Regions from separate parts of the Paenibacillus sp. NRS-1760 genome, predicted to be linked through region 1. Evidence: a T-box and tRNA genes for the amino acid it is inferred to sense, from the RefSeq annotation. Region 1 holds a T-box; the other holds one or more tRNA genes.
The links. A T-box is a leader RNA that pairs with one kind of tRNA and senses whether it is charged. The one in region 1 lies ahead of leuS (leucine--tRNA ligase), so its partner is inferred to be a tRNA-Leu.

Region 1 (7,734 bases):
TGCTTTCTACATCTGGCAGGAAGCCCATGTGAAGCATTTGATCCGCTTCATCGAGAACAAGCATTTGCAGTTTGCCTAGGCTGACGGTTTCACGTTTCATATGATCGATAAGACGACCAGGTGTTGCAACCACGATATGGGGCGAGCGCTGCAGCTTGCGAATCTGAGCATCAACGTCTTGGCCGCCATAGGCAGCAAGCACGCTTACGCCAACAGCGGGAACAAGTTTTTTGAGCTCGCTCGTAATTTGAATCGCAAGTTCCCTCGTTGGAGTTAATATGAGAGCTTGGACTTGTTCTTTCTCTATATTAATACGTTGCAAAATAGGCAAAGCAAACGCAATCGTTTTGCCTGTGCCCGTCTGAGCTTGTGCAATAACATCCTGCCCGTTGAGCAGAAGTGGAATCGCTTGCTTTTGAACCGGAGTCGGCTCGATAATTCCATCATGGTGAAGCAATTCGCTTAGCTTGGGAATTATACCCAAAGCGTTAAATGCGTTAGACATTAATACATTTCCTCATTTCGTTTACATCTTTTGATGTTAAGTATAACAGCTGTCCTTATAATGTGCATCTTTACTTTGCTTATGCTATGCTAAAAGCCGACATTAGAGCAGCAGAGGAATGGTAAATATGAATGGAACAGAGCGCTCCGCGATCAAAGCGGGCCTATCGGTAGACATTGTTTTGAAGCAGGATCAACGGACTGGAAAGCTGACACGAGGTGTAGTGAAAGATATTTTGACGAATTCGCCTAAGCACCCTCATGGCATTAAAGTGAGACTGGCTGATGGGCAAGTAGGGAGAGTCAAGAACATCCTGACTTAAAGAGTCCATATCTAGTCAGGAAGGAATGTTCAACGTTAAAGGAGCGATGTGCTGTGGCCTTTGGCATAAAAAGAAAAGAGTTGCAGCGATGGAAGGAAGCCGTTGCCCGCGGAGAAATTGCATTTCTGACGCACTACTGGCTGGATTCGAGGTTTCCAGACATGAAGACAGTAACGAAGGTAGGCTGCTCCGATATGGAGAAGCTATCGCGCTGGTGCCTCGATAACGGACTTAACCCTCGCTATATTCATGCGCGGTCAGAGTATCCGCATTTTGATTTGCTTGGACCGATGCAGAGTGAAATATTGAAGCGAGAAAATCAGCTGGAACAGCTTGAACGATTTGATATGTTATGAGGATCAGAATCGCAATTAGCTGCTCATGAGGCGGCTTTTTTTATTTCAAAAATGGAAAAAAAATCTTTCTCCTTAATGAATCATCCTTTATGATAAATGGAAGCTTGGATGATTATGCCAGTTTAAGGGGAGTGGAATTTGCATATGGTTGTCGAGAAAATGCAGCTGCTGGACACCTTCAAAGAATGGATAACGTTTGTAACCGATTTGGCGCGTTACGACGAACGTATTTGGAATCAGAGCATTGCCGCAGGAAAGTGGTCGGTTCGAGACGTCACAGCCCATATTTTACGTTGGGATATTTATTTTTATGAAGAAGCAATCTTAAAGGTGCGAGCTGGCCTGCCGCTTACGGTTAAACATCTGGATTATAATGAGTTTAACGAACAAGCAAAAATATACAGCAGGTCAACTTCGGTCGCTGAGCTCGTTCATGAAGCTGCAAGCATACGTGAGCGGATTATTGACACGATAGCACAGTTAGCAGATGAGCAATACAAAGCTAAATATGTAGATGCGGACGGCCATGCCTTTGAAGTGAGTCAGTATATAAAAGATTTTATATGGCATGATCAGCATCATATGGAGCAGATTAAACGACTGTTGCATTTTCGCATAGAGGAAATGAGCTTGAATGGCTGGCCAGCTTTGCAAACGGTTGTCTACGACGGCTGGCTGCTTCGTTTTGCAGAAGGTTATACGAAACGTTCCAATTCGATTAATCCTGTGTACGGCAGCACGCTTCAGCTTGATGCAAAAATCAGCTCCTGCGAGGAACTGTATGAACACAAGGGAATACGCTCTGTTTTTAAAATAACACCCTTCGTCCAGCCAACCTCGCTTGATGAGGAACTGGCGACTCGCGGTTATGAGCTTATCGACCGGACGATTGTAAAGACGATACATCTTTCTGACGCTCTATCCCCGAAGGCTGCTGAAATTTGGCTCGAACAGGAAGTTTCGGAGAACTGGCTGGATGCGGTTGCGGTTTTTAGTCGTTTAACGGATGAACAGCGGTCAACTACACGCAAAATGATAGAACAGTCACCGCTGGATAAATGCTGCGCAATCCTGCACGACAATGGAATACCGGTAGCATGCGGCTATGCGGTGATTGAGGATGGTTGGATTGGTATTTATGATATTGTGACCGATCCTAACTATCGAAATAAAGGTTTTGGCGAGCAGCTAGTGCTGCATCTTCTACAATGGGGCAAGGGACGTGGAGCGACTGAAGGTTATCTGCTCGTCGTAAAAGATAACGCAGCAGCTAATCGGCTGTACGATAAAATCGGGTATGTCCCGCAATACGAGTATTGGTATCGAGTAAAAAAATAAAAGCTGCTATTCGTTATTTGTAATAATCGTATAAGGCGCTTTGTTGAATGTTTAAGGCGCTTATATGGGAAACTAAACAACTTAGATTGATCAGCATGAGAAAGAAGGATTATTTCGTGAAAATCAGCCATTCAAATTTATCATCAGCATCTACATCTTCTGCGCCAATTGCAATAACAAGCTCATGGCTGCTGCTTCTTGGCATATTGCTAATAGCCGCTAATTTGCGAGCGCCACTAACAGCGGTTGGACCAATCGTATCTGAAATTCAGCGTTCGTTTGGCATCTCCAGTGCGCTCACTGAGCTGCTGACGACCTTGCCGCTGCTAGCATTTGCACTTATTTCTCCGCTTGCGCCACGAATTGCACAGCGCATTAGTATGGAAAACACATTATTTATTGCAATGGTCGTGCTAACTGGCGCGATTGTAATTCGATCCCTTCCGGCGATAGCCGCTTTATTTGTTGGAACGATCTTGCTGGGCATGGCGATTGCAGTTGCAAACGTACTGCTTCCGAGCATGATAAAAAGAGATTTTCCGGCCACCGTCGGTCTAATGACTGGTTTATATTCGGTCGTGATGAATTTAGGCGCTGCTCTAGCTTCAGGATTCAGCATTCCCATTACAGAGAAGATTTCCTTTGGCTGGCAAGGGATGCTGGCCTGCTGGGCACTGCTCGCTCTAATTGCTACGATTGCTTGGGTACCGCAACTTCGTTCGTTTGCGAAGAAGGACAACAACAAAGCAGCAACGGATGGCGAGAAGAACGGTGGTCTGCTGCGCTCTGGCTTAGCTTGGAAAGTAGCATTATTTATGGGTCTTCAATCATTTTGTTTCTATGTCAACATATCATGGCTGCCTGAAATTTTGTCTGACCGCGGCATGAGTCACGTTGATGCGGGATGGATGCTGTCACTGCTGCAATTTGTCAGCTTGCCCGCGACTTTTATTATCCCTGTCATTGCGGGAAAGCAGGCAAGCCAAAGGCTGCTTGTTATTCTTACAACGATCTTGCTGCTCCTAGGATATTTAGGGCTCCTTAGCGGGAATGTGGATCTTATTCCGATTTGTATGATCTTACTCGGAATTGCCGGCGGTTCCGGCTTTAGTCTCGCGGTTATGTTTTTTGTACTGCGGACAAGCAGCACAAGGCAGTCGGCTCAGTTGTCGGGGATGGCGCAGTCTCTTGGTTATCTGCTTGCCGCTGCCGGACCGCTGTTGTTTGGACTCATTCATGATTTGACGAATAATTGGACTGTCTCATTAGTGATGCTAGTAGCCGTTGCCGTTATTTTTGGATATATAGGCTTCGGAGCTGGAGCGAATAAAACCATATCAGGAGCACAAGAAAAATAAATGTGTTGTGCAAATTGATTAGTATACGCTTGAAGTTCAAGTTCGTTCTCTTGACACCGAACCGTGTGATCTTTATAATCGAAACTAACGATTTTATGCATATGGAGCGTTGAAGAGGAACAGTAATTTCGTTTGTCAGGCCTAGAGAGCCGGTGATTTATGGTGGAAGCCGGACCTGCAGCGAAATGAAGCTCGCCTTGGAGCTGTGCGATTAACGAAAGCGATGTTTACGAAACATCGTTTACGCGAAAATCACCGTTTGGCCCGCGATAAGGGCGACAAGTGAGCGATCGGCAAAGCATGTCTTTCGCTAACTAGGGTGGTACCACGGGAGAACAACCTCTCGTCCCTAGCGATAATTCGCTAGGGGCGAGAGGTTTTATGTTTTTTTGTACAATTATGCATGCAGCATTTATTTGAGAGAGGATATGAGCACATGAGTCAAGAACAGCAATTTCACGGCTATAACCCGCTTGTTGTGGAGCCGAAATGGCAGCAATTTTGGGATAAAAACAAAACGTTTCAAACGACAGAGGATGCTGAAAAACCAAAGTTTTACGCATTAGATATGTTTCCATATCCATCTGGAGCTGGCTTGCATGTTGGACATCCAGAAGGTTATACAGCGACGGATATCGTGTCTCGCTACAAAAGAATGAAAGGTTATAATGTCCTTCATCCAATGGGCTGGGACGCGTTCGGATTGCCTGCTGAGCAGCATGCGCTTGATACAGGAAAGCATCCGCGCGATATTACGTTTGTAAACATCGATAATTTCCGCAGACAAATAAAATCACTTGGCTTCTCATACGATTGGGATCGCGAGATTAGTACAACCGATCCTGAATATTATAAATGGACGCAATGGATTTTTATCCAATTGTACAACAGAGGACTCGCTTATGTTGCTGAAGTATCAGTTAACTGGTGTGAGGCTCTTGGAACGGTGCTTGCCAATGAAGAGGTTATTAACGGCCTAAGCGAGCGGGGCAATCATCCCGTTGTTCGCAAGCCTATGCGTCAGTGGATTTTGAAAATTACGGAATACGCGGATCGTCTGTTGGATGATTTGGAAGAACTGGACTGGACAGAGAGCATTAAGGATATGCAGCGCAACTGGATTGGAAAATCCAAAGGAGCTGAGGTTACCTTTGAGATTGACGGTCATGATTCCGCATTGGTCGTATTTACGACTCGTCCAGATACATTGTTTGGCGCGACTTATTGCGTACTCGCTCCTGAACATGAGCTTGTTGCAAAAATCGTAACGGCAGAGCAAAAAGAAGCAGTTGAAGCTTATCAACTGGCAGCATCGCGCAAGAGTGATTTGGAGCGTACTGATTTGGCGAAAGACAAGTCAGGCGTGTTCACAGGAGCTTATGCCATTAATCCCGTTAATGGCGTGAAAACACAAATCTGGATTGCAGATTATGTTCTTGCTGGTTATGGAACGGGTGCTATTATGGCTGTTCCAGGTCATGACGCTCGCGACTGGGAATTTGCAAAGCAATTTGATTTGCCGATCGTTGAGGTTGTGCAAGGCGGAGATGTTACGAAGGAAGCTTATGCAGGCGACGGCATTCATGTCAATTCCGATTTCTTGAACGGTTTGACGAATGAAGAAGCGATTGCGAAGATGATAGAGCATCTGGATGCATCGGGCAAAGGAAAAGGGAAAATCACTTACCGCCTGCGCGATTGGTTGTTCAGCCGCCAGCGCTACTGGGGTGAGCCGATTCCGATCCTTCACTTGGAGGATGGTACGATGAAGACTGTTCCTGAGGATCAGCTTCCGCTTCTGCTGCCTGATGTTGATGCTATTACTCCTTCAGGAACAGGGGAATCACCGCTTGCCAGCGTTACGGAATGGGTGAACACGATCGATCCTGAAACGGGCATGAAGGCTCGCCGTGAAACGAACACGATGCCGCAATGGGCAGGCAGCTGCTGGTACTACCTGCGCTTCATCGATCCTAAAAACGACAAACAGCTTTGTTCGCCAGAGAAGCAAAAGCAATGGCTGCCGGTTGACCTTTACATCGGTGGCGCTGAGCACGCTGTTCTGCATCTGCTTTACGCTCGTTTCTGGCACAAGGTGCTTTATGATATCGGCGTTGTAGATACAAAGGAGCCGTTCCATAAGCTTGTCAACCAAGGCATGATCCTTGGAAACAACAACGAAAAAATGTCCAAATCGCGTGGAAATGTTATCAATCCAGATGATATCGTAAACGAGTTTGGCGCAGATACGCTTCGTATGTACGAAATGTTTATGGGTCCGCTTGAAGCAACGAAACCTTGGAATACCAATGGTGTGGAAGGAACATATCGTTTCCTTAACCGTGTATGGCGTTTGTTCGTGAACGAGGATGGCAGCTTGAATGCCAAAATCGGCAATGGCGAAACGAGTGATGCATTCAAGCGCACATGGCATCGTTCAATCAAAAAAATTACGGATGATTATGAGGGACTTCGCTTCAACACCGTAATCAGCCAGCTCATGATTTTTGTAAACGAAGCCTACAAAACAGATGTGCTTCCGCAAGCAGCAATGGAGCAATTCGTTCAATTGATTTCTCCAATTGCGCCGCATATCGCGGAAGAGCTATGGGAGAAGCTGGGACGCACGGATTCGCTTACGTATGCAGCTTTCCCGACGTTCGAAGAAGCTTGGACGGTCGATCAAGAGGTTGAGATCGTCGTACAAGTAAATGGTAAAATCGCAGATCGCATCTCCATTGCAGCTGATATGGATGTTGCTGAAATGGAAAGCATAGCGAAAGAACTTGAGAAGGTACAAGAACTGATTGCCGGCAAAACAATCCGTAAAGTCATTGCGGTAAAAGGCAAGCTAGTCAATATCGTTGCTAATTAAGACAAACAGAAGAGGTGAGCGGGCATTAGCTGAAGAACAGCTATTGACCGTTCACCTCTTCGCCTATAAAGGCGGTCGAAACCTTGACCACATCTTCATCGAACTTTGCATGTGTCGTACGGATGAGTTGATTGAATACTCCTTCTGTCTCGCGGCGCAGCAGGTTTAGCGCTTTGGCTGTAATGCCGCCAGGGACGGCAACTCTCTCTTGCACCTCTGCTGGTGTAAGGCCGCCTTCGGTCAGCAGCAAGCCGGTTCCGAGCAGCATGGCGCTTGCAACACGCAGCGCTTCATCACGGCTTATACCCGTTTCTTCAACCGCAGCATCCACAAATTGCTCAAGCAGGAAAGACATAAAAGCTGGTCCGCAGCTTGAAATGTCGGATACGATGCGTGTGTAATTCTCATCTATTCGCAGCGGCTGACTAATATGGGACAATAAGTCCTCCAGTTGAGCCATATCATTCTCATCAATCGTTTCCCCATAAATACAAAGCGATGCTCCGCTCCATACATAATTTGTAATGCTCGGAATAACCTTAGCTACCTTGCAATCGAGTTCCCCTTCTAGATGAGAGATAAGGACAGGACTCGTTATAGATACGACAATCTGATTTGGTCGAATAGTTGCCTTCAAATCATCGACCACTTTTTTGAACTCCAAAGGCTTTACGCACAAAAAAACAATATCGCAGCCGCAGGCAGCCGCAGCATTCGTATATTCGGCTCTCATGCCGGAATAACGGTTGGCCAAGGCTTGCGCTTTTGCAAAGGTGCGGTTGCTGACGGCAATTTGTTTTGGTGATAATGCACCAGATGCGATCAAAGCTTCAATGAGCAGGCTTCCCATTGTGCCCGTCCCGATAAATCCGACATTCATGCTGAACCCTCCTATAGGTTTGGCGCGCGCATAACCTGCTTTAATTTGTAGAGAATGGTTATATGCGAACAAATCCCGAGTGAAAATTTCAATAGCCGTA
Region 2 (7,734 bases), on a different contig from region 1:
GCTCAAAAAAATTGAAGTCGTGAACACCGAACAGGATGCTGCGCTGAACGCGCAAGATACAGCAGCGAATGTCGCTCTTGGGCGTTCGCTAGGCTTCATTCACGGCAGCTTGGCAGCACCCGTTCGCATTCCGCGTGAAGACTTGTTTTTTGGCGCACGCAAGCTCGAGCAAATATTTGATGCTGCAAAAGCTAAGGGCAGCTTCGTCCATTTGTTTCAGGAGCCAGACAAACGCTCGAACAATCCCTTTACCTCGACCCCTTACACAGCATGGCTGTCTGTCAATATGCGGGTAGAGTTCGCTTGTGATCGCAAGCGCGAAGAAATTCATAGCTACGGTGTCTCGCTCGCGACTGGCCAATGTGTGGAGCATTTCTACGATCGCTTGCTTACGCACAAGCTTACGCCTCGCCTGCCGGCAAATATTCACATTACCAAAAATGGCCTCTCCTTCAATAAAGCGCTTAGCATTGTAGAACAAATGCTGGAGCGCAAGCTTCGCAGCTATGATTACAGCTGGGCTGAGAGTGCATCAGCAAGGTTGAAGGAAGAGCTTGACCGAATTAATGGCTACTACGAGCCGCTTGTTAAGAATGCAATCGAAGAAAACAAACCAGCGATTGAGGAGCAATTCGCTCAGCGTCAATCCGAAATCAGATGGCAATATGAGCCTAGGGTGACTGCGTCCGCCATTAACTGCGGCATCTTTCATCTCGAGGGTATCGATTGACATGGATCTGACGTTATCCGCAGCAATACGTCAAAAAAAGGCGGTCACAAGGCCGCCCTTACGCGACAGGTTGCAACAGCCTTCTTAAAGCTTGTCCTATACAATGATATGGAGGTGATTAATTATGCCAAAAAAATTCATCAAGCTTACAGCGGCATGTGTTTTGACCGCTATTGTATTGTATGCAGGCGGATTGCAGCCACAAGCTGCTGCGGCCGTTTCTAATCCTACAACCGTTTATGAGCCTGTTCAGCAGCAAGCGCAGCGATGGGTTGAAGAACTAGCTGTACAGCCTTCTTTTGCCGCGTGGAAGAAGTCGACGCTTATTGTTTCTCCTATTGGCCCTGGAACGCATAGCTGGCTTGTGCTTGTCATGCAAAATAAAAATACTGTCGGTTATCTTGTCATTAATGCGGTGGAGTCAGGTGGATATCAGCTAGGCGAATATGGAACAAACAGTCATCCATTATTCGATGAAAGTACCCTTACCAGAGCGATTAAGCAACTTGAGCTTCTAAAGCCTGCAACCCAAATTGATCGAATATATGTTCATCCTCTCCTTGCCGCATGGAAAATAACGACAGAGAAAGAAACGTATTATGCAGATGCTGTCAGCGGTGAATCGCTCCCTGCCAAGAAGGAGGATTGGACAAATGCTGCTGCAACTAAGCTTGATAAAGCGGCTCCATTACTTAACACTCAGAAAGCAGTCCTTATTAAACATGTTTCGCTGCCGTCATTTAATCCATTCGATAAGCTTCCCTGGCTAACGAATAAACCCATCACAGTAAGCTCTAATTCCTACACACCTCTCTTTGCCAAAATAAACAACAAAGAACAGCTCCGCTTTACCGCTGAGCTGTTTGATGGCCAGATGTTATATGTCTGGTCTGTCGTCGGGTATAACAAATGGGATAACGGTCAAATCTATGTTGCTCTTGAAGCAAGCGAGGATGGTTCTGATCGCCGCTATATTCCCCTTCAGCTTTTAATCGAGCTTGGTCACTTTTACCGATGACGCTCAGCCCGTCCACGCCACCATAACATTACACTCACTGGTCCCCATCCGAACCAACGCGTCAGCCAAGGCTCTCTCCGAGATTTGGCTAATACGTTGGTTTGTTTCCGTTCTTCCCTTGGTGTCTCTATATAATTTATAAATTTTTCGGTCATAAATTTTACGTATTCATCGCCTTTTGCCATGCTAATCAGTCCTTTCAATACCGTATGAATTAATAATTTAAGTTTGCCCCTTAACCATCCAATCTAAACATGCATGAGTTTCCCTCCAAACAGCCACGCTAACCGTATGTCAAAGAAATCTGGAGGAACAATCAGCATGTTTCGTAAAATGGCACTAACCTTTGTTGTAATATGGCTGGCTGCTTCCAGCAGCTCATCCAGCGCTTTTGCATGGCCACTTTTGCCGGTAGGCTACAATCAAGATTGGGCGCTTCCGTCAACTGTCGTCATCATTGATGCTGGGCATGGTGGGATTGACGGGGGAGCCTCATCAGCTGATATTTTAGAAAAGGACATTAACTTAGCTGTTGCGCGTAAGCTGTATTTTATTTTGCGAAGCCAAAACATACCGGCTGTACTCAATCGAACCGGCGACTATGCACTCAGTGACGATAATCGTTGGCATAATTCACGCTCAAGACATCGTAAAGATTTATCGCAGCGCCGGCAATTAACCGATGAAATTGAAAGTGAACTGCTCATTAGCTTGCATGTCAATTGGTCTAAGAAAAGTATGCAGAAAGGCCCTTTAGTACTGCATCAGAGCAGCGGTGAAAGCTCATTGCTTGCATTTTGCATACAAGATGCACTTAATCGACAACAAAATACGGCTTTCCTCCCAAGGGAAGGAAAACCGTTTTATTTACTTAGAAGGGTACAGGACCCTGCTGTAATTGTAGAAATGGGCTTTATTAGCAGCGAGCATGATCGTACGATGCTGACAGATCCGCAGCGTCAGCAAGAAGTTGCTGAAGCCATTGCCTTAGGGATTAGGCAATACAAGTGGATCGTTCATTGATTCTCCGCCAATAAGCGCAGTCAGCTTCACGAATCTCACAGTAGGCTGCATCGCAGGTATGGACTGATGAAGAACCGAGGAGGTATATTTCCCAGGAGCTCCAACATGTCCGATCGTGATGCAGCTGTCATGTGACTCCAAATGCTTGCGAAGCACGCCGATTTGCTTAGATATATGCTGAACGGTATAAACGTCATCAAGAAAAACATCATTGGAGACTGTCGGCACGCCCAGCTCTTTGGCTAATTTGGGAACAACCGTTTTGAAGGTGGTCCGGCTATCTAGAAAAAAGAGCCCCCGCTCCTTGCACACGCTTAGCACAATTCGCATCATTCGTTCATCTGCTGTCACCTTTGAGCCCATATGATTATTCATGCCAATGGCATGAGGCACATCGTCAATGGCATCCTCTACCCGTTTACGCACCTCTGCATCGCTTAAATCAGTCGTAAGCGCTCCAGGGCCCAACCAGCTTTTTAGTCCTTTGTTCGGTTCCATCGGCATATGAACAATGACATCGTGGCCAAGCCTATACGCTTCCTCTGCATCCTTCTTAGTCGTTGGCATAAAAGGCATAATCGCCGCTGTAATTTTGACTGGAAGCTTCATCATTTCCTCTGTTCCGCTCATGTTATTGCCAAAATCGTCAATTACGATTGCCACTGGCTTCCGTTCATCCACCTGCGCAGCCGCACTTATCCCTTTAGCTGAACTTTGAGCAGAAACATGATTATAGCTGAGCGGGCTCGTAGCAGCTGAAAATGCACTCAGCAGCAAGACTGTCGCAGCTGTCTTAGCAACCGATGACCATCTCATTTTACGAAATTTCTGTATTTCTCTTTCCTCAATTACATTATGCTGTCTGCTCATTGCTGCACGCACCTTTCACCGTTTGCTGTTATTGTTTGTGAAAATGCTGGAAAATATGCGAATGCAGCATAATATCAGAAGCATAAACCTAACTTATAAATATATAAAAAAAAGAGACCTGATTTAGGCCTCCCTTGTCATTGAATCCTATTTATAATTTGTTCGAACTTAAATTTCTGTGAGCAATTTAGTTACATACAACTTGTTGTTTAAGCGTGAGTGACTGGATGAGGAGCGAATGATACTTTTCCGCCTGTTAATGATGCCACTCTTGCCAATGAATGTACAAGATAACCATGCTCGATCAGCTTTTCACGACCTGGCTGGAACGCCTTCTCGATTACGATGCCAATTCCGGCTACCGATGCACCCGCTTGCTCAACGATCCGAGCCAATCCAAGTGCTGCATCACCGTTCGCTAGGAAGTCATCTATAATGAGGACACGATCTTCAGCTGCCAAAAATTTGCGTGAAACAGTAACTTCACTTTCCTCTTGCTTCGTAAAGGAATAGATTTTCTCGGTATAGAGATCATCTTTAAGTGTCAGTGACTTGCGTTTACGCGCAAATATTAATGGCACGTTCATTTGCAGAGCGGCCATAACCGCAGGTGCGATGCCTGAAGACTCCAGTGTGAGCACCTTCGTAATTCCTTGTGCTTCGAATAGGGAAGTGAATGTTTTACCTATGGCAAGCATAAGCTGCGGATCTACTTGATGGTTTAAGAATGAATCCACCTTCAATACATTGTCATTAAGGACGATTCCTTCTTGCATAATTTTTTGCTCTAATTGCTCCACAGCATTTTCCCCCATTTTTATAAAATATTGTTGACTATTCCAGCTTGTTCATGATACGATATTTTTTGTTAAAACATGTTTTGCGGTCGTGGCGGAATTGGCAGACGCGCTAGATTCAGGTTCTAGTGGTGTAACAGCCGTGGAGGTTCGAGTCCTCTCGACCGCATCCTTATTGGGTTTATAGACTATTTTAGACGATGTTTAATCTAGTGGTCAATATGAGACAACATTTTGTAAATTTAAACCACTTTGTTATCATGACACTTAATTCATGATAACGAAGTGGTTTTTTTGTTGCGTAATTTTGCGATTCACTCATTTTTATTGAAAATAAATGTTCATAAAAGTCAGTTTTCATTGGCTATTCAATCGTTCATGTGGTGATTGGTTAAATGAGCAATCTCTATTACTCTCTCCATTGTAATTCCTTCTCTTTGTTCAACTGCAAGGGGATGATCCGTCTGTTCCAGTTCTATTAATGGAACGGCGCCAACTTCTTGTGTATGTACCATTGTTTTCAACGACAGTGTTGATATTGGATATATTGAAAGTTCCGTCGACAACCAACCAAAATATGGCTGCTCATTTTCTCTTCCTTGTACATTCAATAATTCATTGGATTTCAAAAAATTTTCGCCACTAAGTGAAACCCAAACACTCCATATAAATTTTTCATTACTATTAATAATTGGTATTTCAATGTGTCCTCTAATATAAAAAAACTGTTCATCAATTACGCAAAAATCTCTAATTAACTCTGTTCTTTGCTCTTCTGGCACCTTGTAAAAATAGTCTGGTGCTTCAATTCCGTAACATAAAGGGACTTCTCTTAATTCGTTGTTGCAATGAGGGCATTTCATCGTTTCTACTCCTGCCTGTTTTCTAATATTTAATAACCACTAAATTATGTTAATTCTTAAAGCACTTTACTTCTATATTTTACCGCATATAATTGCATTTTCTCAATAATAATCCGTTCTATTGTACCATATTGCATTTCATTATTCAGTCATAAAAACTACTAGGTCAACAACGGTTGAACGAAATTAATTGTTGTATATTAATTCATTTATATGCATAATAATTCCTAAGAATAAACTAATAACTGGAGGCATTATGCTATGAACATATCGTGTGAATCGGATAACATATTAGATTATTTGGAGGAAACAGAAGTCATCGATTTCAGTCATCCGGCAATCAACGATTTATCAGATGGATTATTTTCTAGATCTTCTAACGAAGTCGATTTTATAAAAAATGCTTACGAATTTGTTCGAGATCAAATAGCGCACTCTTGGGACATTCAAAGCAATCGGATAACATGCAGCGCTTCAGATGTCCTATTTTATAAAGAAGGTATTTGTTACGCCAAATCAAATTTATTATCTGCACTGTTAAGAAGCAAAGGGATTCCAACAGGATTTTGTTATCAGCGACTTACAATCGGGGATACACCCGACACAGGATACTGCATTCATGCTCTTAATGCCGCTTTTATCAACAGCATTGGAAGATGGGTTCGCTTTGATGCTCGTGGAAATAAAGCCGGCATTGCTGCGGAGTTTTCTTTAACTGAAGAAAAATTAGCTTTTCCTATACGGCAACAATATAACGAGATAGACTATTTAGAAATATATAAACAGCCTAACTCTAAAACGATTCAAGTACTTAAACAAAGTACAAACGCTATTCATATGTATTTGAATGGATTGCCTTCCGAGCTTTAGCTTCATTTCCAGGCACTTTTCAGCATCCATAAGTATTGTTTAATAACCGTCGGGTGGAGCACTTAGTCTTGTATCCGGTCTAAAATATTTAATATAGTGGTGGTAAAACGCCGTTTCTTCAAACCCAAGGCTTTCATATAACGTTTTCGCAAAATTACCTTTTGCAACGTCAAGGATTACCTTTTCTTCACCCCTGCTGATGATTTCATTAACCAGGTATTTCACAAAAACTCTTCCATAACCGCGTGATTGATGTTCTATGGAAATTGCAACGGTACATATTTTATTTCCTTCAATTTTTCCTATGGCTACTATAGTATTATCAACTATCATTACAAACATATTATTTTTATTTTGTGCAAACTGCTCGCGTTCCCATTCCACAGGCTTATAAAAAAACGAAGGATACAATCCTATACGCTGTCGCATATGAAAGAAAGCTAATTCGCAAATTCTATCCCATTCAAAATAATCATTCTCTTCATAATTTCTAACTATGATGTTATCTGAGGGGAATGATTCACCCTTACGCTCCATAATGTATGAGGATAAATATAATCTGTATCCGTTATTGTCCAAAAGACTGATTAAATCAGTGTCATGATGAGAACATGTAAATAGGGTATGCTCTACTTTTTCATTTGGAATAAGCATTTTTTCATATTCTTGTATTAGCATTGAGCCGATATCCGCTGCATCATGCTCTTTGTTAACATATAATATGGCCTGAGGTTTTCTGCCGAAACCATTAAATGAAAGAAACCCAATGCTTGAAGTATTATTGAGTGCAACCAAAATATTATCTTTGTTACTTTTTTCATCATTATAAAATATATTCAATAGATGATTGTAGTTAAGCAGCATGCGTTCGATTTGAGCTTTATCTCTTTGAGGATCATATTTTTGTATAATAATTTGGTTCAATTCTCACACCTCGATTCTGTTTTAGTTCAATCCATACACTAGTCAAAAACTCTTTCGAATTTCTCATTCTTAATTAAATGTCCAATTAGCTCTTCAATACTTCAACAAAACTCTATTAACTCTTAAAAAAATAAATTTTTTATGCTGTCATTGATTTTCTTATCTACATTTTCTCTATCAGCACTGCCTTGATCGTAGGCTTTATTTAATTCTTCAGCAATTTTCTCAGCAAAAAATATATCCGTCATTCCTTTTATGATCTCTTTTCGGCCAGCTACAATATCCCATTTCTGTTCTATCGCATTCAATCTAACTTCATAACGCATCGAATGATCTCCTCCAAATATAGCTCTTATTATAAGATGAAATGATTACCCTTTTCTCCCAGTATACAATAAACCCAACACCTTGGCGGTATTGGGTTTATTGTTTTTGTATCGCTTTCAAATTATAGCAACTCCATTACTTCAAATAAGGATTATTTGCAATCAACTTCACCGTTCGCTCTGCCAAATGAGAAAGAGGCACGATGCCGAAGCCATCTACGCCTGAACGAATTTTATCGTTTAACGGCTTTACCCATTTCTCGGGTAGTTGGCTCGCACCTTTTTGCATACCTACGATAGAACCTGAGGTAGC

Region 2: it encodes a tRNA-Leu, which carries the amino acid that the T-box ahead of leuS (leucine--tRNA ligase) is inferred to sense. The anticodon was not compared.

The regions. Positions count from the first base shown of each region.
Region 1 covers NZ_JBITPK010000011.1:245,182-252,915, reverse strand. The annotation lists gene ACIFSR_RS15010 (DEAD/DEAH box helicase) at 1-505, opposite strand, end outside; gene ACIFSR_RS15005 (YwbE family protein) at 633-827, shown strand; gene ACIFSR_RS15000 (hypothetical protein) at 881-1,183, shown strand; gene ACIFSR_RS14995 (GNAT family N-acetyltransferase) at 1,328-2,521, shown strand; gene ACIFSR_RS14990 (CynX/NimT family MFS transporter) at 2,689-3,879, shown strand; T-box leader at 3,980-4,233, shown strand; gene leuS (leucine--tRNA ligase) at 4,316-6,754, shown strand; gene comER (late competence protein ComER) at 6,795-7,634, opposite strand.
Region 2 covers NZ_JBITPK010000021.1:12,847-20,580, forward strand. The annotation lists gene ACIFSR_RS28200 (YqhG family protein) at 1-730, shown strand, start outside; gene ACIFSR_RS28205 (hypothetical protein) at 855-1,748, shown strand; gene ACIFSR_RS28210 (YqzE family protein) at 1,739-1,933, opposite strand; gene ACIFSR_RS28215 (N-acetylmuramoyl-L-alanine amidase family protein) at 2,070-2,771, shown strand; gene ACIFSR_RS28220 (divergent polysaccharide deacetylase family protein) at 2,736-3,641, opposite strand; gene ACIFSR_RS28225 (xanthine phosphoribosyltransferase) at 3,851-4,441, opposite strand; tRNA gene ACIFSR_RS28230 (tRNA-Leu) at 4,524-4,607, shown strand; gene ACIFSR_RS28235 (DUF2199 domain-containing protein) at 4,807-5,301, opposite strand; gene ACIFSR_RS28240 (transglutaminase-like domain-containing protein) at 5,563-6,171, shown strand; gene ACIFSR_RS28245 (GNAT family N-acetyltransferase) at 6,211-7,095, opposite strand; gene ACIFSR_RS28250 (hypothetical protein) at 7,218-7,421, opposite strand; gene ACIFSR_RS28255 (ADP-ribosylglycohydrolase family protein) at 7,558-7,734, opposite strand, start outside.